2 regions of the Streptomyces sp. NPDC059224 genome follow, and region 1 is predicted to be linked to the other one. Evidence: riboswitches for the same ligand, from Rfam matches in the RefSeq annotation. Region 1 holds a riboswitch; the other holds the start of a gene.
What was found. Region 1 has a riboswitch for glycine ahead of gcvT (glycine cleavage system aminomethyltransferase GcvT). Riboswitches for the same ligand answer to the same signal wherever they lie in the genome.
Positions count from the first base shown of each region.

Region 2: linked by a shared signal. The riboswitch ahead of gcvP (aminomethyl-transferring glycine dehydrogenase) and the one ahead of gcvT (glycine cleavage system aminomethyltransferase GcvT) in region 1 are both predicted to bind glycine.

Region 1 covers NZ_JBHZAN010000085.1:899-8,043, forward strand. The annotation lists gene ACFXI4_RS44360 (enhanced serine sensitivity protein SseB C-terminal domain-containing protein) at 1-37, opposite strand, end outside; gene ACFXI4_RS44365 (enhanced serine sensitivity protein SseB) at 204-995, opposite strand; gene ACFXI4_RS44370 (AAA family ATPase) at 1,099-1,782, opposite strand; glycine riboswitch at 1,945-2,042, shown strand; gene gcvT (glycine cleavage system aminomethyltransferase GcvT) at 2,200-3,327, shown strand; gene gcvH (glycine cleavage system protein GcvH) at 3,458-3,835, shown strand; gene glyA (serine hydroxymethyltransferase) at 3,874-5,136, shown strand; gene ACFXI4_RS44390 (L-serine ammonia-lyase) at 5,193-6,560, shown strand.
Region 2 covers NZ_JBHZAN010000075.1:11,721-25,275, reverse strand. The annotation lists gene ACFXI4_RS43745 (CDP-alcohol phosphatidyltransferase family protein) at 1-17, shown strand, start outside; gene ACFXI4_RS43740 (sugar phosphate nucleotidyltransferase) at 131-2,626, shown strand; gene ACFXI4_RS43735 (DUF881 domain-containing protein) at 2,733-3,644, shown strand; gene ACFXI4_RS43730 (small basic family protein) at 3,641-3,973, shown strand; gene ACFXI4_RS43725 (DUF881 domain-containing protein) at 3,979-4,812, shown strand; gene ACFXI4_RS43720 (FHA domain-containing protein) at 5,006-5,836, shown strand; gene ACFXI4_RS43715 (MerR family transcriptional regulator) at 5,877-6,614, shown strand; gene ACFXI4_RS43710 (bifunctional nuclease family protein) at 6,706-7,179, shown strand; gene ACFXI4_RS43705 (MerR family transcriptional regulator) at 7,455-8,138, shown strand; partial or broken gene ACFXI4_RS43700 (DNA polymerase IV) at 8,246-9,787, shown strand; gene ACFXI4_RS43695 (PRC-barrel domain-containing protein) at 9,697-10,080, opposite strand; glycine riboswitch at 10,195-10,289, shown strand; gene gcvP (aminomethyl-transferring glycine dehydrogenase) at 10,464-13,349, shown strand; gene ACFXI4_RS43685 (ABC transporter ATP-binding protein) at 13,426-13,555, opposite strand, start outside.

The DNA of each region.
Region 1 (7,145 bases):
CGACCTGTCCGGCCGCCGCGGTGCCGCTGGCGCTCACGTGTTACCGCCCCTTCATTTGTCGCCCCGCATTCGGGGACAGCTTAAGCGCCCGGGGGGAGGGGGCCGATGGTCCGTGCACGAGTGGGGGTTGCGTTGTGGCCGGGCGGGCCCGCGGGGGCCGCACCGCACATCGGCACGGCCCCCGCGCCCCTGGCGGGGCGCCTTCAGTGGCCGTACTGGTAGAAGGGCCGGACGTTCTCCCGCATCCAGTGGCCCACCGGGTCGTCGGCAACGTCGAGCAGGACCAGGTTCACCGGCCACCGCACCGGGACCCGGCCCAGCGCCTTGCCCAGCGCCTCCAGCGGCACCGCCCTGATGTCCCCCTCCCACTGCGAGAGTTCGACGCCCACGAACATCACGGGGTCGGCCGTCTCGACCGCGGCCAGGCAGCGGCGGGCCGTGGCGACCACGCCGGTCCCCGCGAACTCGGCGGAGGCCGCGGCCAGGAAGTCCATCGGGTCGTCCTGCCAGTCCGGTTCGAAGAGCCGGACCCGGCCGCCCGAGGCGGGGCCGTCCAGTTCGCTGCGGCCGCAGCGGCACAGCTCGGCGACCGCCTCCGGCGGCAGCGGGACTCCCACCACGCCCCCCGGGTTCACGGCGATGCCGACCTGCGGGGGCAGACCGCGGGCGAACTCGACGGCCGGGGCGATCGTGTACGACAGGTGGGCGCCGACCACCTGGCGGAACTGCTCCTCGGAGCTGAAGACCGGGACGTACACCCGGCCCTCGATCTCGGTGGTGGGCAGGTCCAGCGGGCCGCTGTGCGGACCGCCGCCCTCCGGCAGCGGGATCCACAGGAAACTGCGGCCGAGCACCTCGATGAGCCGGCCCGCGGCCGAGGGGACGCCGAGGGAGGCCGACAGGACCTCCTCCAGTTCGTTGCCGGGCCAACCGCCGTGCGGGTGGGGGTGTGCCTGTGCCGGGAAGTCCGCGGGAATGTCCGCCGGGAAGTCCATCTGCCTACCGCCTGCTGGAAACCGCTGCTGCTGAGTCTGAAAAGGCTAGCGGGTGGCTGTGACAATGCCTCACCCCGTGAGCCGATCCGCCGCCCGGGGGGCCTCACCCGGTGGGCTGCTCCGCCCTCCGGAAGGCGATCCGGCACAGCACGTCCGCCGCGTCCCGGTCGAGCAGGACCGCCGAGCCGACCCCCTGCGGCAGCCCGCCCTTCTCCACCGCGCGCACCAGGCGGGACGCGGCGTGGCGGTGGCGCAGGAAGGCGTACCGGGAGACGCCCCGGCCGCGCTCGCGCTGGCCGTCCAGCGCCGTGCCGGGCGTGACGTCCAGGAGCAGCAGGTGCAGGGTGCCGCCGCGGCGGCGGGCCGCGCGGGCCAGCCAGTCGCGCACCCAGGCCTGGGTCCCGCAGTCGTGCACCACGACGCCCTCGCCGGTGCGCAGCGCGCGGCGCAGTCCCGCGTAGTGGGCGAGGCGGACCAGCGGGCGGTAGAGGGCGTACGGCAGGAAGCGGGCCAGCCGGGCGTCCCAGCGGTCCCGGGTGTCCTGGGAGTCGATCCGGATGCCCTGGACGGTGCGGTGCATCAGGGTGGACTTGCCGCTGCCGGGCAGTCCGGTGACCACGACCAGGTCACGAGGGCCGAAGAGCAGACCGGGCGGGCTGCCGCCCGCACGGTCGCGCAGATCACGGACGACCGGTGCCGGCTCCGCGCACCGCTCGCGCGCGGGGGCCGCCGGCTGCCCGGACAGGGCGATGCCCGTCGTCGTCGCGTATGCCGTGGTCCTTGTCACCGTGACCGTCCTCCCTGGGGGTTCAGGAAAGGTTCTCCCCACATATTGTAAAGAGAAGGTAATCCCCGGCGTCTCGCGGTTCGGTCCGCTTCCGGCCACAGGCCTGTCACAAAGCTCCGCCCGGCATGCAATGATGTGCCCGCCAACTGCATACCGGCCGTTTGAATCCGCGCGGGAGAGTCCCCGGCAGTCTTCACCGGGGCGCCGAAGGAGCAAGTCCCTCCCTTGAATCTCTCAGGCCCCGTTACCGCGCGGGCGAGGCACATCTGAAAAGCGGGCCGCCGTCTCGGCGGTCCCACCCAAGGTGCAAGTCGTGACCACTGTGGTGGTCGAGGCGAACCTCTCAGGTTCCGATGACAGATGGGGAGGACAGACCTCGCCTGTCATGCCCTGGGATCTTTGGGAGACGACCGACCGATGAGCAGTTCCGATTCCGCTGGACTCCGCCGTACCGCGCTCGATGCCCTGCATCGCTCGCTCGGCGCCACCATGACCGACTTCGCCGGCTGGGACATGCCCCTGCGCTACGGATCCGAACGCGACGAGCATGTCGCCGTGCGGACCAGGGCCGGGCTCTTCGACCTCTCCCACATGGGCGAGATCGCCGTGACCGGCCCCCAGGCGGCCGCCCTGCTGAACCACGCCCTGGTCGGCAACATCGCCTCCGTCGGCGTCGGGCGCGCCCGCTACACCATGATCTGCCGGGCCGACGGCGGCATCCTCGACGACCTGATCGTCTACCGGCTGGCCGAGACCGAGTACCTGGTCGTGGCCAACGCCTCCAACGCCCAGGTGGTCCTCGACGCGCTGACCGAGCGTGCCGACGGGTTCGACGCCGAGGTGCGCGACGACCGGGACGCGTACGCCCTGATCGCCGTCCAGGGGCCGGAGTCGCCCGGGATCCTGAAGTCGCTGACCGACGCCGACCTGGACGGCCTGAAGTACTACGCCGGGCTGCCCGGCACGGTCGCCGGGGTCCCGGCGCTGATCGCCCGCACCGGCTACACCGGCGAGGACGGCTTCGAGCTGTTCGTGAAGCCGGAGCACGCGGTGCAGGTGTGGCAGGCGCTCACCGACGCGGGTGAGGGCGTCGGCCTGGTGCCCTGCGGGCTGTCCTGCCGGGACACCCTGCGCCTGGAGGCGGGCATGCCGCTCTACGGGCATGAGCTGACCACCTCGCTGACCCCCTTCGACGCCGGGCTCGGCCGGGTGGTGAAGTTCGAGAAGGACGGCGACTTCGTGGGGCGCGAGGCGCTCCAGGAGGCCGCCGACCGGGCCGCGGCCGAGCCGCCGCGGGTGCTGGTCGGCCTGGTCGCCGAGGGCCGTCGGGTGCCGCGCGCCGGGTTCTCGGTGGTCGCGGGCGGCGAGGTGATCGGCGAGGTCACCTCCGGTGCCCCCTCCCCCACCCTGGGCAGGCCGATCGCCATGGCGTACGTCGACGCGGCGCACTCGGCGCCGGGCACCACGGGTGTCGGTGTGGACATCCGGGGCAGCCACGAACCGTACGAGGTCGTGGCCCTGCCCTTCTACAAGCGCCAGAAGTAGACCCCGAGGCAGACCCAGAGGAGACACTGGGCGCGGCGGCGCGTGACCCTGCGCACATTTCCGCTGCTCACGTGTCTTTCCAGCAGTCCTCTTTCACCAGCACTCCCCCGCGTACAGGAGAATTCAGGCCATGAGCAACCCCCAGCAGCTGCGTTACAGCAAGGAGCACGAGTGGCTGTCGGCCGCCGCGGACAGCGTGGCGACGGTCGGCATCACGGAGCACGCGGCCAACGCGCTCGGTGACGTCGTCTTCGTCCAGCTCCCGGCCGTCGGCGACACCGTGACCGCGGGCGAGTCCTGCGGCGAGCTGGAGTCGACCAAGTCGGTCTCCGACCTCTACTCGCCGGTCACCGGTGAGATCACCGAGATCAACGAGGACGTCGTGGACGACCCGTCCCTGGTGAACTCGGCCCCCTTCGAGGGCGGCTGGCTGTTCAAGGTGCGCATCGCGGACGAGCCTGCCGATCTGCTCTCCGCCGACGAGTACACCGCCTTCACCGCCGGCTGAGGACCGCACAGACACCGGCTGAGGAGTCGTAGAAAAAGATGTCCGTTCTGAACACGCCCCTGCACGAGCTCGACCCGGAGGTCGCGGCCGCGGTCGACGCCGAGCTGGTGCGCCAGCAGTCCACCCTGGAGATGATCGCCTCGGAGAACTTCGCTCCGGTCGCGGTCATGGAGGCGCAGGGCTCGGTACTGACCAACAAGTACGCCGAGGGCTACCCGGGCCGCCGCTACTACGGCGGCTGCGAGCACGTCGACGTCACCGAGCAGATCGCCATCGACCGGGTGAAGGAGCTGTTCGGCGCCGAGTACGCCAACGTGCAGCCGCACTCCGGTGCCTCCGCCAACCAGGCGGCCCTGTTCGCGCTGGCGCAGCCCGGCGACACCATCCTGGGTCTGGACCTCGCCCACGGCGGCCACCTGACCCACGGCATGCGCCTGAACTTCTCCGGCAAGCAGTTCGGCGTGGTGGCCTACCACGTGGACGACGCCGGTCTCGTGGACATGGCCGAGGTGGAGCGGCTCGCCAAGGAGCACCGGCCGAAGGTGATCATCGCCGGCTGGTCGGCGTACCCGCGCCAGCTGGACTTCGCCGAGTTCCGGCGGATCGCCGACGAGGTCGAGGCGTACCTGTGGGTCGACATGGCCCACTTCGCCGGCCTGGTCGCCGCCGGTCTGCACGAGAACCCGGTGCCCTACGCCGACGTGGTCACCTCCACCACCCACAAGACGCTGGGCGGTCCCCGCGGCGGCATCATCCTGGCCCGTCAGGCCTTCGCGAAGAAGCTGAACTCGTCCGTCTTCCCCGGCTTCCAGGGCGGTCCCCTGGAGCACGTGATCGCGGCGAAGGCCGTCTCCTTCAAGGTCGCCGCCTCGGAGGACTTCAAGGAGCGCCAGCGTCGTACGGTGGAGGGTGCGCGCATCCTCGCCGAGCGGCTCACCGCGCCCGACGCCCGCGAGGCCGGCGTGAACGTGCTGTCCGGCGGCACGGACGTGCACCTGATCCTCGTCGACCTGCGCGAGTCGCAGCTGGACGGGCAGCAGGCCGAGGACCGTCTCCACGAGGTCGGCATCACGGTCAACCGCAACGCCGTCCCGAACGACCCGCGTCCGCCGATGGTCACCTCGGGGCTGCGGATCGGCACCCCGGCGCTGGCCACCCGCGGCTTCACGGCCGAGGACTTCACCGAGGTCGCGGACGTGATCGCCGAGACGCTGAAGCCGTCCTACGACGCGGCGGCCCTGAGGGCCCGGGTCGAGGCCCTGACCGCGAAGCACCCGCTTTACCCCGGTCTGAACAAGTAGTTCCCTGGTGGGGGCACCCGATGGTGTGTGCCCCCGCCCTTTTCCAAGGAGTTCCCGTGGCCATCTCGGTCTTCGACCTGTTCTCGATCGGTATCGGCCCGTCGAGCTCTCACACCGTCGGTCCCATGCGCGCGGCCCGCATGTTCGCCCGCCGCCTGCGCAACGAGGGGCTGCTGGACTCCGTCACCTCGATACGCTCCGAGCTGTACGGGTCGCTCGGCGCGACCGGCCACGGCCACGGCACCCCGAAGGCGGTGCTGCTCGGCCTGGAGGGCGCCTCGCCGCGCACGGTCGACGTGGAGGGCGCGGACGACCGGATCGAGACGATCAAGGCCACGAAACGCCTGTCGCTGCTGGGCGAGCACGAGATCGCGTTCTCCTTCGACGCCGACCTGAAACTGCACCGCCGCAAGACGCTGCCCTACCACGCGAACGGCATGACCCTGTGGGCGTACGACGCCTCTGGGACGGAACTCCTCTCCAAGACGTACTACTCGGTCGGCGGCGGGTTCGTCGTCGACGAGGAGGCGGTCGGCGCGGACCGCATCAAGCTGGACGACACGGTCCTGAAGTACCCCTTCCGCACGGGCGACGAGCTGCTGCGCCTCACCAAGGAGACGGGTCTGTCGATCTCCGCCCTGATGCTGGAGAACGAGCGGGCCTGGCGCACCGAGGAGGAGATCCGCGAGGGGCTGCTGGACATCTGGCGGGTGATGCAGGCGTGCGTGGGGCGCGGGATGTCGCGGGAGGGGATCCTGCCGGGCGGTCTGCGGGTCCGTCGCCGTGCCGCCATCACCGCGCGGCAACTGCGCGCCGAGGGCGACCCGTTGGCCCACGCGATGGAGTGGATCACGCTCTACGCGATGGCCGTGAACGAGGAGAACGCGGCGGGCGGCCGGGTGGTCACCGCTCCCACCAACGGCGCGGCGGGCATCATCCCGGCGGTCCTGCACTACTACATCGACTTCGTCCCGGGCGCCGACGAGGACGGAGTGGTCCGCTTCCTCCTCGCGGCCGGCGCGATCGGCATGCTCTTCAAGGAGAACGCGTCCATCTCCGGCGCCGAGGTCGGCTGCCAGGGCGAGGTCGGCTCGGCCTGCTCGATGGCGGCGGGCGCGCTGGCCGAGGTGCTCGGCGGCTCCCCGGAACAGGTCGAGAACGCGGCCGAGATCGGCATGGAGCACAACCTCGGCCTCACCTGCGACCCGGTCGGCGGCCTGGTCCAGATCCCCTGCATCGAACGCAACGGCATGGCCGCGGTCAAGGCGGTCACCGCGGCCCGCATGGCCATGCGCGGCGACGGCTCCCACAAGGTGTCCCTGGACAAGGTCATCAAGACCATGAAGGACACCGGCGCCGACATGAGCGTCAAGTACAAGGAGACGGCGCGGGGCGGGCTGGCTGTGAACATCATCGAGTGCTAGGGGAACAGACCCTGAACAGCGCGTTCGTGTCTTTCAGTGCTGTCAGGGCCTTCCCTGCTTACGCGGCGGAAAGTCCCCGGAAAGTCCCTGGGACAGACTTGAAAGTCCCCGAAAAGTCCCCAGGATGTCCCCGCCGAACGCCCTTCATCGAGGTTGCTCATGGGCGGCTTCAGGACCGGCCCTGCGGCCCTTAGACCGTCTTGAGGTATGAAACGGAACCGTGTATGCCAGGCGGCGCGACCTACGCATTACGAGGCCACCAGTGATCGTTCCGCCTGATGACGGCTGGCGCTGCGGGATGCTATCGTGCCTGATCAGAGCACATGCACGCCTGATCAGACCACATGCACCGTGCTCGGCCCGGGTACCTCGTGTCATACCACCCAAGGGCATCCGGCCACCCGTGGGCCACCCTTGGCCATCCGCGGCGCGCTTCGATGCATACACACAGCGGTTGCCGGAACGACAGCAAACGAGCAAGATCCCAGACACACCTCAGCCGTCACTGCTCTCCCATCTGTGGCTGCGCCACACTCATTGAACCGCTCCGTGGTCGGTGGAATGGTATGCCTCGGTTCTGATGAA
Region 2 (13,555 bases), on a different contig from region 1:
ACGCCACAGCCGATTGAGCTCGGCGATTGTCCGGACGCAGTGGCCTTCGATGGCCCCCGGCGGAAAAGTGCGGGACAATCTGGACGGGTGAAGTCGGCTAGACCGTCATCTAAAGGAGGACGCTTCCGACATGAAGGCCGTCGTGATGGCCGGTGGCGAAGGTACACGCCTTCGCCCTATGACCTCTAGCATGCCCAAGCCGCTCCTTCCGGTGGTGAACCGCCCGATCATGGAGCATGTGCTTCGGCTGCTCAAAAGGCATGGGCTCACCGAGACCGTTGTCACCGTGCAGTTCCTGGCATCGCTGGTCAAGAACTACTTCGGTGACGGCGAAGAGCTCGGCATGGAGCTCACCTATGCCAATGAGGAGAAGCCACTCGGTACCGCCGGAAGCGTCAAGAACGCCGAAGAGGCGTTGAAGGACGATGCTTTCCTCGTCATCTCCGGCGATGCGCTGACCGACTTCGACCTCACTGAACTCATCAACTTCCACAAGGCGAAGGGCGCTCTTGTCACGGTCTGCCTGACCCGGGTGCCCAATCCGCTGGAATTCGGCATCACCATCGTCGACGAAGAGGGGAAGGTCGAGCGGTTCCTCGAGAAGCCGACCTGGGGGCAGGTCTTCTCCGACACGGTGAACACGGGCATCTACGTCATGGAGCCCGAGGTTTTCGACTATGTCGAGGCCGACGTTCCGGTCGACTGGTCCGGCGATGTCTTCCCGCAGCTGATGAAGGAAGGCAAGCCGGTCTACGGCTATATCGCCGAGGGTTACTGGGAGGACGTAGGCACGCACGAGTCGTACGTGAAGGCGCAGGCCGACGTCCTGGAGGGCAAGGTCGACGTCGACATCGACGGCTTCGAGATATCGCCGGGCGTCTGGGTGGCCGAGGGTGCCGAGGTGCATGCCGAAGCCGAACTGCGCGGACCGCTGTACATCGGTGACTACGCCAAGGTCGAGGCCGGCGCGGAAATCCGCGAGCACACCGTCGTCGGATCCAACGTCGTCGTGAAGAGCGGTGCCTTCCTGCACCGGGCCGTCGTCCACGACAACGTCTACGTCGGGCAGCACAGCAATCTGCGGGGTTGTGTCGTCGGGAAGAACACCGACATCATGCGCGCAGCGCGGATCGAGGACGGGGCGGTCATCGGTGACGAGTGTCTGATCGGTGAAGAATCGATCGTGCAGGGCAACGTCCGGGTCTATCCGTTCAAGACCATCGAGGCCGGCGCGTTCGTCAACACGTCCGTGATCTGGGAGTCCCGCGGGCAGGCGCATCTCTTCGGCGCCCGCGGTGTCTCCGGAATCCTGAACGTGGAGATCACTCCGGAACTGGCCGTACGGCTCGCCGGCGCCTACGCGACCACCCTGAAGAAGGGCTCCACGGTCACCACCGCCCGTGACCACTCCCGGGGTGCCCGTGCGCTCAAGCGGGCGGTCATCTCCGCCCTCCAGGCCAGCGCCATCGACGTACGCGACCTGGAGAACGTGCCTCTGCCGGTGGCACGGCAGCAGACCGCGCGGGGCAGCGCGGGCGGCATCATGATCCGGACCTCGCCCGGGGTGCCCGACTCCGTCGACATCATGTTCTTCGACGGGCAGGGCGCGGACCTCTCGCAGGCCAGCCAGCGCAAGCTGGACCGGATCTTCGCGCGGCAGGAGTACCGGCGCGCGTTCCCCGGTGAGATCGGCGACCTGTACTTCCCGGCCAGCGTCTTCGACTCGTACACGGGTTCGCTGCTGCGCAACGTCGACACGACGGGGATCGCCGAGGCCGGCCTGAAGGTCGTGGTGGACGCCTCCAACGGCAGTGCCGGGCTCGTGCTGCCCAGTCTGCTCGGGAAGCTCGGAGTGGACTCGCTGACCGTCAACCCCGGTCTCAACGAGGCCAAGCCGACGGAGACGGCGGATCAGCGGCGGTCGGGGCTGGTACGCCTCGGCGAGATCGTGGCGTCCTCCGGAGCCGCGTTCGGCGTGCGGTTCGACCCGGTGGGTGAGCGGCTGTCCCTGGTGGACGAGAAGGGCCGCATCATCGAGGACGACCGGGCGCTGCTGGTGATGCTCGACCTGGTCGCCGCCGAGCGGCGTAGCGGCCGTGTGGCGCTTCCGGTCACCACGACCCGGATCGCCGAGCAGGTGGCCGCGTACCACGGCACCCAGGTCGAGTGGACGACCACCTCGCCCGACGACCTCACGCGCGTGGGGCGTGAGGAAGGCAGCATCTTCGGCGGTGACGGCAAGGGCGGATTCATCGTCCCCGAGTTCAGCAGTGTCTACGACGGCACGGCGGCGTTCGTGCGCCTGATCGGTCTGGTGGCACGCACCCAGCTCACGCTCAGCCAGATCGACGCCCGGATCCCGCGGGCGCATGTCCTCAAGCGTGACCTGGCGACCCCGTGGGCTGTCAAGGGCCTGGTCATGCGGCGTGTCGTCGAGGCGGCCGGTGATCGTTTCGTGGACACGACCGATGGAGTACGGGTCGTGGAGACCGACGGTCGCTGGGTGATGGTGCTGCCCGACCCGGCCGAGGCGGTCACCCATCTGTGGGCCGAGGGACCCGACGACGCCTCCGCACAGGCCCTGTTGGACGAATGGTCCGCGATCGTGGACAGTGCCGGACGGTAGACGCACCGCACGCGCGCGTGCCGGACAAGTGTCCCCGAGGGGGCCTGTCCGGCACGCCGGTGGGGCCATTCGGAGGTACCGGTCGCAACGTGCGACGATGTGCGGCATGCCGCAGCAACCCCCCGTTCGGAGCAGCGCCACCCGGCCGCAGCGTCCGGACGCCTCCATGTCGTTGATCACCAACGTCATGGACCACAGCCTCGACGACGGGTACGCCGAGGCGGCGGCCCGCAAAAGGGCGCAGGGGCAGGGCGGCGGCATGCCGAAGACCCTGCGGGCCAGGCTGGGCCTGGCTGGCGGTCTGGTGCTCGCGGCCCTGGTGGTGACCGTGGGCGCGGCGCAGGCGCGGGTGACCGCACCGGTCGTGGCCAAGGAGCGGCAGGAGCTCATCGACCGCATCGACCGCGAGACGGCGGCCGCGGACAAGCTCGAGAGCAGTGTCGACGAGCTGCGTGACGACGTCAGCGCCCGTCAGCGGGCGGCGCTGAAGGAGAGCGGCGGCAGCGGGCAGGCGGACCTGATGGGCGTCCTGTCGGGCGCCACGGCGGTGCACGGCCCCGGCGTGAAGCTGAGCGTGAACGACGCCAAGGCGGCGTCCGCGGGCGGTGACGCCGGCAACCCGCGGGAGACCTCAGGCTTCTCGGACACCGGACGGGTGCGGGACCACGACATGCAGCGCGTGGTCAACGGGTTGTGGGCCTCGGGAGCCGAGGCGATCTCCATCAACGGACAGCGGCTGACCGCGCTGTCCGCGATCAGGGCCGCGGGAGACGCGATACTGGTCGACAACAGGCCGCTGGTTCCGCCGTACACGGTGCTGGCGGTGGGGGACGGGGAGAGGCTCAGCTCCAGGTTCCAGGACAGCCCCGACGGGCTGTATCTGCATGCGCTGGAGGAGAACTTCGACATCCGGGCGACGATCTCCACGGAGAGTGACGTCCGGCTGCCCGCCGCACCCAGCGTGATCGTACGTACGGCCCAGCCGTACACCGAGAAGACGGAGAAGGGCACATCGTGATCGCCGTACTTGGCCTCGTCGTGGGCGTCGTGGCCGGACTGCTGGTCCGTCCGGAGGTTCCGGCGGTCGTCGAGCCGTATCTGCCGATCGCCGTCGTCGCGGCGCTCGACGCCGTCTTCGGCGGTCTGCGGGCCATGCTGGACGGGATCTTCGACGACAAGGTCTTCGTGGTGTCGTTCCTGTCCAACGTGGTGGTGGCCGCGTTGATCGTGTTCCTGGGTGACAAGTTGGGCGTGGGCTCGCAGCTGTCCACGGGCGTCGTCGTGGTCCTCGGTATCCGTATCTTCTCCAACGCCGCGGCGATCCGACGGCATGTCTTCCGGGCGTGAGCGGCATGAGCGAGCACGAGAAGCAGCCGGAGCACCGGTTGCGCAAGGAACTGCCGGCCGAGGTACCCGCCACGGCGCCCGAGCCGGGACCCGCCGCCGAGCCCGAGCCGGAGACCGGGCCGAGCGGCCGCCGGCGGCTGGTCGAGGGGTTGTGGCCGCCGCGGGTCAGCCGGGCCCAATTGATCGTCGCCGTGCTGCTGTTCGGGCTCGGATTCGGCCTCGCCGTGCAGGTGGCGTCGAACAGTGACAGTGACAGCGCGCTGCGTGGGGCCCGCCAGGAGGATCTTGTCCGCATCCTCGATGAACTGGACGACCGTACTCAGCGTCTTGAGGACGAGAGGACAGGACTCGAAAAGCAGCGTCAGGAGTTGCAGAGCAGCTCCGACCAGGCGGCGGAGGCCCGCAAGCAGACGGCCGAGAAGGAGAGGCAACTCGGCATTCTGGCGGGCACCGTGGCGGCGCAGGGTCCTGGCATCACGATGACGGTCGACGACCCGAAGGGAACGGTGCAGGCGGACATGCTGCTCGACGCGATCCAGGAGCTGCGCGCGGCCGGCGCTGAGGCGATCCAGGTCAACGGGGTGCGCGTGATCTCCGGTACCTACCTCAGCGACTCGGGGAAGAGCGTGAGCGTCGACGGGAACAAGATCACCCAGCCTTACGTTTTCAGGGTGATCGGCAAGCCGCAGGACCTCGAACCGGCTCTCAACATCCCCGGAGGCGTGGTGCAGACCCTGGAGAAGGAGCAGGCGACGGTTACCGTCGAACGATCGACCAAGATCGTCGTGGATGCCTTGCGACCGGCGAAGCAGCCTGACTACGCTCGGTCGACCCCATAGTGAACCGGTGGTGCATGCGGGACATCCGGCGAGGGCATGAGGATGCGGGGGGTCGGCGCACCGGGGAGCCGGTGCGTGGTGGAAACTGTCTGGTGGATACGGACGTTGTGTGGTTGTCCGGGTCGGCCGGTTTATTCAGTCAGGGTTCGTCCTGCCCCACGGGCGGGTCTGTTTCGGTCAAGGGGAATCGCCCGTGAAGTTGTTTTCGAAGTTGTTCGGCAAGAGCGCGCGAGAGGGCAGCGACAACGCGACCGCTCGCCATCGCGCACAGCCCGACGCGGACGGTCAGCGCCCGCTGTTCCGGGACCAGGTGGCTGGTCCGGGGGGTGACATTTCGGGAGGTCAGGGCGCGCCGTCAGTTGACCCGTCCCAGTCCGGCGGCATAGGTTTCGGGCAACCGTCAACCTCAGGTGCGGGTGGAGGGTTTACCTCCGGCCCGTACGCGTCCAACGCCCCGGCGGGGCAGCCGCGGCAGGAGGATCCGTCCATGTCGGCCCTGGTTTGTACGAGGTGCGGTAACCGCAACGCGGAGAACGCCCGCTTCTGTTCCAACTGCGGTGCCCCGCTGCGCGCGGGCGCCGTCCCCGAGCGGGCGTCCGAGACGACGTCCACGATCTCGATCTCCGGCCTGGAGGCCTACGACGCCGAGGTCACCGGCCAGACCCAGGCGCCGGCGCTCTCGCCCGAGGCCCAGGCGGCCGTCGACGCGCTGCCGCTGGGCTCCGCGCTGCTGGTCGTGCGCCGCGGCCCGAACTCGGGCAGCCGCTTCCTGCTGGACAGCGACCTGACCACGGCCGGCCGTCATCCGCAGAGCGACATCTTCCTGGACGACGTGACGGTCTCGCGCCGCCATGTGGAGTTCCGCCGCCAGCCGGACGGCTCGTTCACGGTGGCCGACGTGGGCAGCCTGAACGGCACGTACGTCAACCGGGAGCGCATCGACCAGGTCGCTCTGTCGAACGGTGACGAGGTCCAGATCGGCAAGTACCGGCTGGTCTTCTACGCGAGCCGGCAGGGCATCTGACCCTCCGGCCCTCGTGCCGGGACCCCAGGGAAGAAGGTCCATGCTGCACACGCCGAGCGGCGGTACCGGTCACGGCACCGCCGCCACGGAATCCGGGCTGATGAGCATCGGCACGGTGCTGAACGTGCTGCGCGACGAGTTCCCCGAAGTGACCATCTCCAAGATCCGTTTTCTGGAGTCGGAGGGGCTCATCGAGCCCCGCCGGACTCCGTCCGGGTACCGCAAGTTCAGTGGCGGGGACGTGGAGCGTCTCGGACACGTCCTGAGGATGCAGCGGGACCACTACCTGCCGCTGAAGGTCATCCGCGAGTACCTGGACGCCATGGAGCGCGGTGAGGCCGTACAGCTGCCCGTGCTGGGGCGGCAGCGGGACGGCGAGGCGGTCCCGGTGGTGCCCGAGGTGCCCACGGTGGCGCGGATCGGGCGGGACGAGCTGCTCGCGGCCGCCGAGATCGACGAGAACCGCCTGGCGGAGTGGGAGTCGTACGGGCTGCTCACTCCCCTGGAGGACGGCGTGTACGACTCCGAGGCGGTCACCGTGGCCGCGCTCGTGACGGAGCTGGGCAGGTTCGGGATCGAACCGCGTCATCTGCGGGTGATGAAGGCCGCCGCGGACCGTGAGGCGGGCCTGGTGGACCAGGTGGTGGCCCCGCTCAGGCGGCACCGCAACCCGCAGACCCGGGCCCACGCAGAGGCCCGTACGAAGGAGCTGGCGGCGCTCACGGTGAAGCTGCACGCCGCACTGGTGCAGAGCGCCCTCGGGGTGCGGCTGCCGTGACCATCGTGACAGGACCCGGGCGGAGGCCGGATCGGGCGCGCGTTCCGGGCCCGACTACCCAAACGTCCCGGGCACGGCCTAGGGTTGCTGTGTGAACGAGCTCGATGTCGTAGGTGTCCGGGTGGAAATGCCCTCCAACCAACCGATCGTGCTCCTGCGCGAAGTGGGAGGCGACCGTTACCTCCCTATCTGGATCGGTCCGGGGGAGGCGACGGCGATCGCGTTCGCCCAGCAGGGCATGGCTCCTGCACGACCGCTGACCCACGACCTGTTCAAGGACGTGCTGGAGGCCGTCGGCCAGGAGCTCACCGAAGTGCGCATCACGGACCTGCGTGAGGGGGTCTTCTACGCGGAGCTGGTGTTCGCCAGCGGTGTCGAGGTGAGCGCTCGTCCGTCCGACGCCATAGCGCTGGCGCTGCGCACCGGAACGCCGATCTACGGGAGCGACACGGTGCTGGACGACGCTGGCATCGCGATCCCTGACGAGCAGGAGGACGAGGTGGAGAAGTTCCGCGAGTTCCTCGACCAGATCTCGCCCGAGGACTTCGGCACCAGCAGTCAGTGAGGGACGGGAGCCGGCCGGCGCTTCAGCCGCTCACCGGAAGGCCGCGACGGGCCGGTTCACGGCTCGTCAGGGGCGGAACTCACTGGCGATTGCCGGCGGCCACTGAGAGCGTCCTACGCCTTCCCGCCAGAGCATTCGGCTAGCCTTTCCCCGCGGTGGGGCACGGGAAACCACTCCTAGGGTGATTATCACTCGGCGTGCCGAGTGTGGCGATCGTTGACGCGCCCCTGGTGACTGCCTACCGTCGAGAAGGCAGGTCAAGGACGGAGGTCGGCGTGAGAAGCAGCGGCGACGGTATGGCTGGGGGTGCCCCGGGACGCGGTCTCGGGGAGAGCGGTCCGTACCCGCCCCCGGGCTCTCGACTCCGTCCGGGTTGGGGGGACCCCCAGCACGGCAGCGCCGGCGGTCACGCCGCGCAGCGGCCGGCGGCGGTGCCGAGCGGCGAAGGGGTGGCGTCCATGACGACCGAGGAGATCGGCTATCGGGGGCCCACCGCCTGCGCGGCGGCCGGCATCACCTACCGGCAGCTCGACTACTGGGCCCGCACCGGCCTGGTCGAGCCCAGCGTGCGGCCCGCCTACGGATCGGGCACCCAGCGCCTCTACAGCTTCCGTGACGTCGTCGTCCTGAAGATCGTCAAGCGGTTCCTGGACACCGGAGTGTCCCTCCAGAACATCCGCACCACCGTCCAGCACCTGAGGGAACGCGGTTTCCGCGACCTGGAGCGGATGACCCTCATGAGCGACGGCGCCACGGTCTACGAGTGCACCTCGCCCGACGAGGTCCACGCGCTGCTCCAGGGCGGGCAGGGCGTCTTCGGGATCGCGGTCGGCGTGGTCTGGCGGGACGTGGAGAGCGCGCTCTCCCAGCTGCACGGCGAGCGCGTCGACACCGGTGAGACCCTCGTCGGGCACAACCCCGCCGACGAGCTGGCCCGGCGCCGCAACAAGGCGGTCTGAGGCGCCAAGGCGCTGAGGCTCCCCCCATGGCCTCCTGAGCCCTCTGTGACACCCTGGCGCGGTTCCGTGCCGGGGTGTTGTCAGTGGTGTGGTGCAGCATCGGAGATGTGAGAAACGCGCCCACGATCCTGCATCTCGACATGGATGCCTTCTACGCCTCGGTGGAGCAGGCATCCAAGCCGAGCCTGCGGGGGAAGGCCGTGGTCGTGGGCGGCCTCGGACCGCGTGGCGTGGTGGCCACCGCCTCGTACGAGGCCCGGGTGTTCGGGGTGCACTCCGCGATGCCGATGGCGCAGGCACGCAGGCTGGCGCCGAACGCCGCCTACCTCGTGCCGCGCTTCGGGCTGTACCGGTCGATCAGCGAGCAGGTGATGGCGCTGCTGCACGAGCTGTCGCCGCTGGTGGAGCCGCTGAGCCTGGACGAGGCGTTCGTGGACCTGGAGGCGGGTGAGGTGGCCTGGGACGCGGGGTCGGCGCGCCTGGTGGGGGAGAAGCTGCGCGCGGACATCCGAAGCGCCACAGGGGTCTCCGGGTCGGTCGGGCTCGCCGCCTCGAAGATGCTCGCGAAGATCGCCTCCGAGCAGGCCAAACCGGACGGGCTGGTGCTGATCGCACCGGGCACCGAGCGGGCGATGCTCGGGCCGATGCCGGTGCGGACCCTGCCGGGCGTGGGGCCGGCGACCGGGGACCATCTGCGGCGGGCCGGGATCACCACGGTCGACGAGATCGCCGAGGCGGGCGAGGACGAACTGGTTCGGCTGCTCGGCAAGGCCCACGGGCACGCGTTGCACGCGATGGCGCTGGCGCAGGACGAACGGCCCGTGGTCGCCGAGCGGGAGGCCAAGTCGGTGTCCGTCGAGGACACCTACGACGTGGACATCCACGACCGGATGCGGGTGGGGATGGAGGTACGGCGGCTGGCCGACCGGTGCGTGCGCAGACTGCGCGGGGCCGGGCTGTCGGGGCGGACCATCGTGCTGAAGGTACGCAGGTACGACTTCTCGACGCTCACCCGGTCGGAGACGCTCCGGGGGCCGACCGACGACCCGGCGGTGGTGCGGGAGGCGGCCGCGCGGCTGCTGGACTCGGTGGACACGACGGGGGGTGTGCGGCTGCTGGGCGTCGGGGTGACGGGGCTCGCCGACTACACCCAGGAGGATCTGTTCGCTCAGGCGGCGGCGGGGGAGGGGGCGGGGGAGTCCGCGACGGCGGAGGAGGAGGCGGCGGAGCCGGTCGCCGAGCAGCAGCCGGCCGCCGAGCGGCGGTGGCCGGCGGGGCACGACGTGCGGCATGCCGAGTACGGGCACGGATGGGTGCAGGGGAGCGGGCTGGGGAGGGTGACGGTGCGGTTCGAGACGCCGGGGGCGGTGGAGCCGGGGCGGGTGCGGACGTTTCGTGTCGACGACCCGGAGCTGGAACCGGCGGAGCCGTTGCCGCTGGTGTCGGGGCGACCGGGTGACGGGGTGGCGGCAGGCGGTGTGTGCGGGCGGGTGGGGGGCTGATCGCGCAGTTCCCCGCGCCCATTGCGGGGCGTTGCGGGCGGCGCCCCGCCGCCCGGTCAGGTGCCCGGGTCCTCCGTGCCCGCCAGCTTGCCGAAGTGGTGGTCCGGCTCGTCGGGGGGCGGGGCGGCCGTCGTGTCCAGGCCGTAGTGGTGGTAGAGCTGGAGCTCCTGCTCGGGGGAGAGGTGGCGGCCCACCCCGAAGTCCGGGGCGTCCTTGATCAGGGCGCGGTCGAAGGGGACCTTGAGGGTGCCCTCGACCAGTTCGCTCGGCTCCAGGGGCACGAAGGCGTCCCGCGAGAACAGGCCGGTGCGTATGGCCGCCCACTCCGGCACCCCGGTCGCGTCGTCGAGGTAGACCTCGTCGATCGTGCCGATCTTCGTGCCGTTGCGGTCGAACGCCTTGCGGCCGATCAGGTTGCGCGGATCGATGTCGGTCTGCACGGGCCCTCCACTAGGTCGCAACTCATCCGTAAGCACTACAAAAGAGCACATTGAAGGAGGCGGCCACTCGAAGACCCGTGCGTTGCCCTCGCTGGTAGGCTGGCAAGCGGCTGCTGACCCCGCGCGGGAGAGTCCTCCGGACAGACCGGAGGCGCCGAAGGAGCAAATCCTCCCCGGAATCTCTCAGGCTCACGTACCGCACGGACGAGGTCACTCTGGAAAGCAGGGCGGGCGTCGACGGCGTCCGCTCTCACCGACGGTGAAAGCCGGATCCCCTGGGCGTCCGGCGAAGCTCTCAGGTTGAGATGACAGAGGGGGAGGCCGTCGGGGTGCCCGTGCCGGGGTACCCCTCGAAGGTCGCGTCAGACCAGGAGGCCTCCGCAATGACCGCCCAGCGCGTTCCGCTTTCCGAGCTCGAGCAGGGAATCCCCTTCGAGCAGCGCCATATCGGACCCGATCACGAGGCCCGGGCCAAGATGCTCGCCCAGGTCGGTTACGGCTCACTCGACGAGCTGACCGCCGCCGCCGTGCCGGACGTCATCAAGAACGCCGACACCCTGGAACTGCCGGGCGCGCGCACCGAGGCCGAGGTGCTGGCCGAGCTGCGGTCGCTGGCCGACCGCAACCAGGTGCTCGACTCCATGATCGGACTGGGCTACTACGGCACCTTCACGCCGCCCGTCATCCTGCGCAACGTGATGGAGAACCCGGCCTGGTACACGGCCTACACGCCGTACCAGCCGGAGATCTCCCAGGGCCGGCTGGAGGCGCTGCTGAACTTCCAGACCGTGGTCGCCGACCTCACCGGACTGCCCACCTCCGGTGCCTCGCTGCTCGACGAGGGCACCGCCGCCGCCGAGGCCGTGGCCCTGTCGCTGCGCATGGGCAAGAACAAGAAGGGTGTCTTCGTCATCGACGCGGACGCCCTGCCGCAGACCATCGCCGTGATCGAGACCCGGGCCGAACCGACCGGGGTCGAGATCGTCGTCGCCGACCTCAGCGACGGAATCCCGGCCGACCTCGCCGCACGCGAGATCAACGGCGTGCTCGTCCAGTACCCCGGCGCCTCCGGTGCCGTACGCGACATCAGGCCGCTCATCGAGCAGGCGCACGGGCTGGGCGCGCTGGTCACCGTCGCCGCCGACCTGCTCGCGCTGACCCTGCTGACCTCGCCGGGCGAGCTGGGCGCCGACATCGCCGTCGGAACGACCCAGCGCTTCGGTGTGCCGATGGGCTTCGGCGGGCCGCACGCCGGCTACATGGCGGTACGCGAGAAGTTCGCGCGCAGCCTGCCCGGCCGGCTCGTGGGTGTCTCCGTGGACGCCGACGGGCACCGGGCCTACCGGCTCGCGCTGCAGACGCGTGAACAGCACATCCGCCGTGAGAAGGCCACCAGCAACATCTGCACCGCACAGGTGCTGCTCGCCGTGATGGCCGGCATGTACGCCGTCTACCACGGGCCCGAGGGGCTGCGGGCCATCGCGCAGCGGACCCACCGCTATGCCACGATCCTCGCCGCGGGCCTCAGGGCCGGCGGGGTCGAGATCGTGCACGGTGCCTACTTCGACACCCTCACCGCACGCGTGCCCGGCAAGGCCGCCGAGGTCGTCGCGGCCGCCCGCCAGGGCGGCGTGAACCTGCGGCTGGTGGACGCCGACCACGTCTCCATGGCCTGCGACGAGACCACCACGCGGGCCCAGCTGGGTGCCGTGTGGGCGGCTTTCGGGGTCGGAGGCGACGTCGAGGCGCTGGACGAGGCCGCCGCGGACACGCTGCCCGAGGCGCTGCTGCGCGAGGACGGCTACCTGGGCCACCCGGTCTTCCACGAGCACCGCTCCGAGACCGCGATGCTGCGCTACCTGCGCCGCCTCGCCGACCGGGACTACGCGCTGGACCGGGGCATGATCCCGCTGGGCTCCTGCACCATGAAGCTCAACGCGACCACCGAGATGGAGCCGGTCACCTGGCCCGAGTTCGGCCAGCTGCACCCCTTCGCGCCCGCCGAGCAGGCACAGGGCTATCTGACGCTCATCCGTGAGCTGGAGGAGCGGCTCGCCGAGGTCACCGGCTACGACAAGGTGTCGCTGCAGCCCAACGCCGGGTCGCAGGGCGAGCTGGCCGGACTGCTCGCCGTACGGGCCTACCACCGCGCCAACGGCGACGAGCAGCGCACCGTGTGCCTGATCCCCTCCTCGGCGCACGGCACCAACGCCGCCAGCGCCGTCATGGCCGGCATGAAGGTCGTCGTCGTGAAGACCGCCGAGGACGGCGAGGTCGACGTCGAGGACCTGCGGGCGAAGATCGAGCTCCACCGTGACCAGCTCGCCGTGCTGATGATCACGTACCCGTCCACGCACGGCGTGTTCGAGGAGCACGTCGCGGACATCTGCGGTCAGGTGCACGAGGCCGGCGGCCAGGTGTACGTCGACGGTGCCAACCTCAACGCCCTGGTCGGGGTCGCCAAGCCCGGCCACTTCGGCGGCGACGTCTCGCACCTCAACCTGCACAAGACCTTCTGCATCCCGCACGGCGGCGGCGGCCCCGGCGTCGGCCCGGTGGCCGTACGGGCCCACCTGGCGCCGTACCTGCCGAACCACCCGCTCCAGCCGGCCGCGGGCCCGGCGACCGGTGTCGGGCCGATCTCGGCCGCGCCGTGGGGCTCCGCCGGAATCCTGCCGATCTCGTGGGCGTACGTCCGGCTGATGGGCGGCGAGGGGCTCAAGCGCGCCACCCAGGTGGCCGTACTCAGCGCCAACTATGTCGCCAAGCGGCTGGAGCCGCACTTCCCCGTGCTCTACACCGGCCCCGGCGGGCTGGTGGCGCACGAGTGCATCATCGACCTGCGGCCGCTGACCAAGGCGACCGGGGTGAGCGTCGACGACGTCGCCAAGCGGCTCATCGACTACGGGTTCCACGCGCCGACGATGTCCTTCCCGGTGGCCGGCACGCTGATGATCGAGCCGACCGAGTCCGAGGACCTGGGCGAGCTGGACCGGTTCTGCGCCGCGATGATCGCGATTCGGGCGGAGATCGACAAGGTCGGGGCGGGGGAGTGGCCCGCCGAGGACAACCCGCTGCGGGGTGCCCCGCACACGGCCGCCGCCCTCGGCGGGGAGTGGGAGCACGCCTACACGCGGGCCGAGGCCGTCTTCCCGGCCGGGGTGTCCGCCGCCGACAAGTACTGGCCGCCGGTACGCCGGATCGACCAGGCGTTCGGCGACCGCAACCTGGTGTGCTCCTGCCCGCCGCTGGACGCGTACGAGGACTGATCCGCGGTGTCCGCGGTGGTGCGGTAGTACGGATGTGACAGAGGCCCCGCTCCGGCGGGGCCTCTCGCATGGGGCGCTACGCCGGGTACGCGTGGGTCTGTGTCGCTTTCACCGTCGCCCACACCGGAGTGCCCGGGTGCAGGTCCAGTTCGGCGGCGGCGACCGCGGTGAGGTCGGCGACGAGGGCGAGGCCGCCGGTCAGGTCG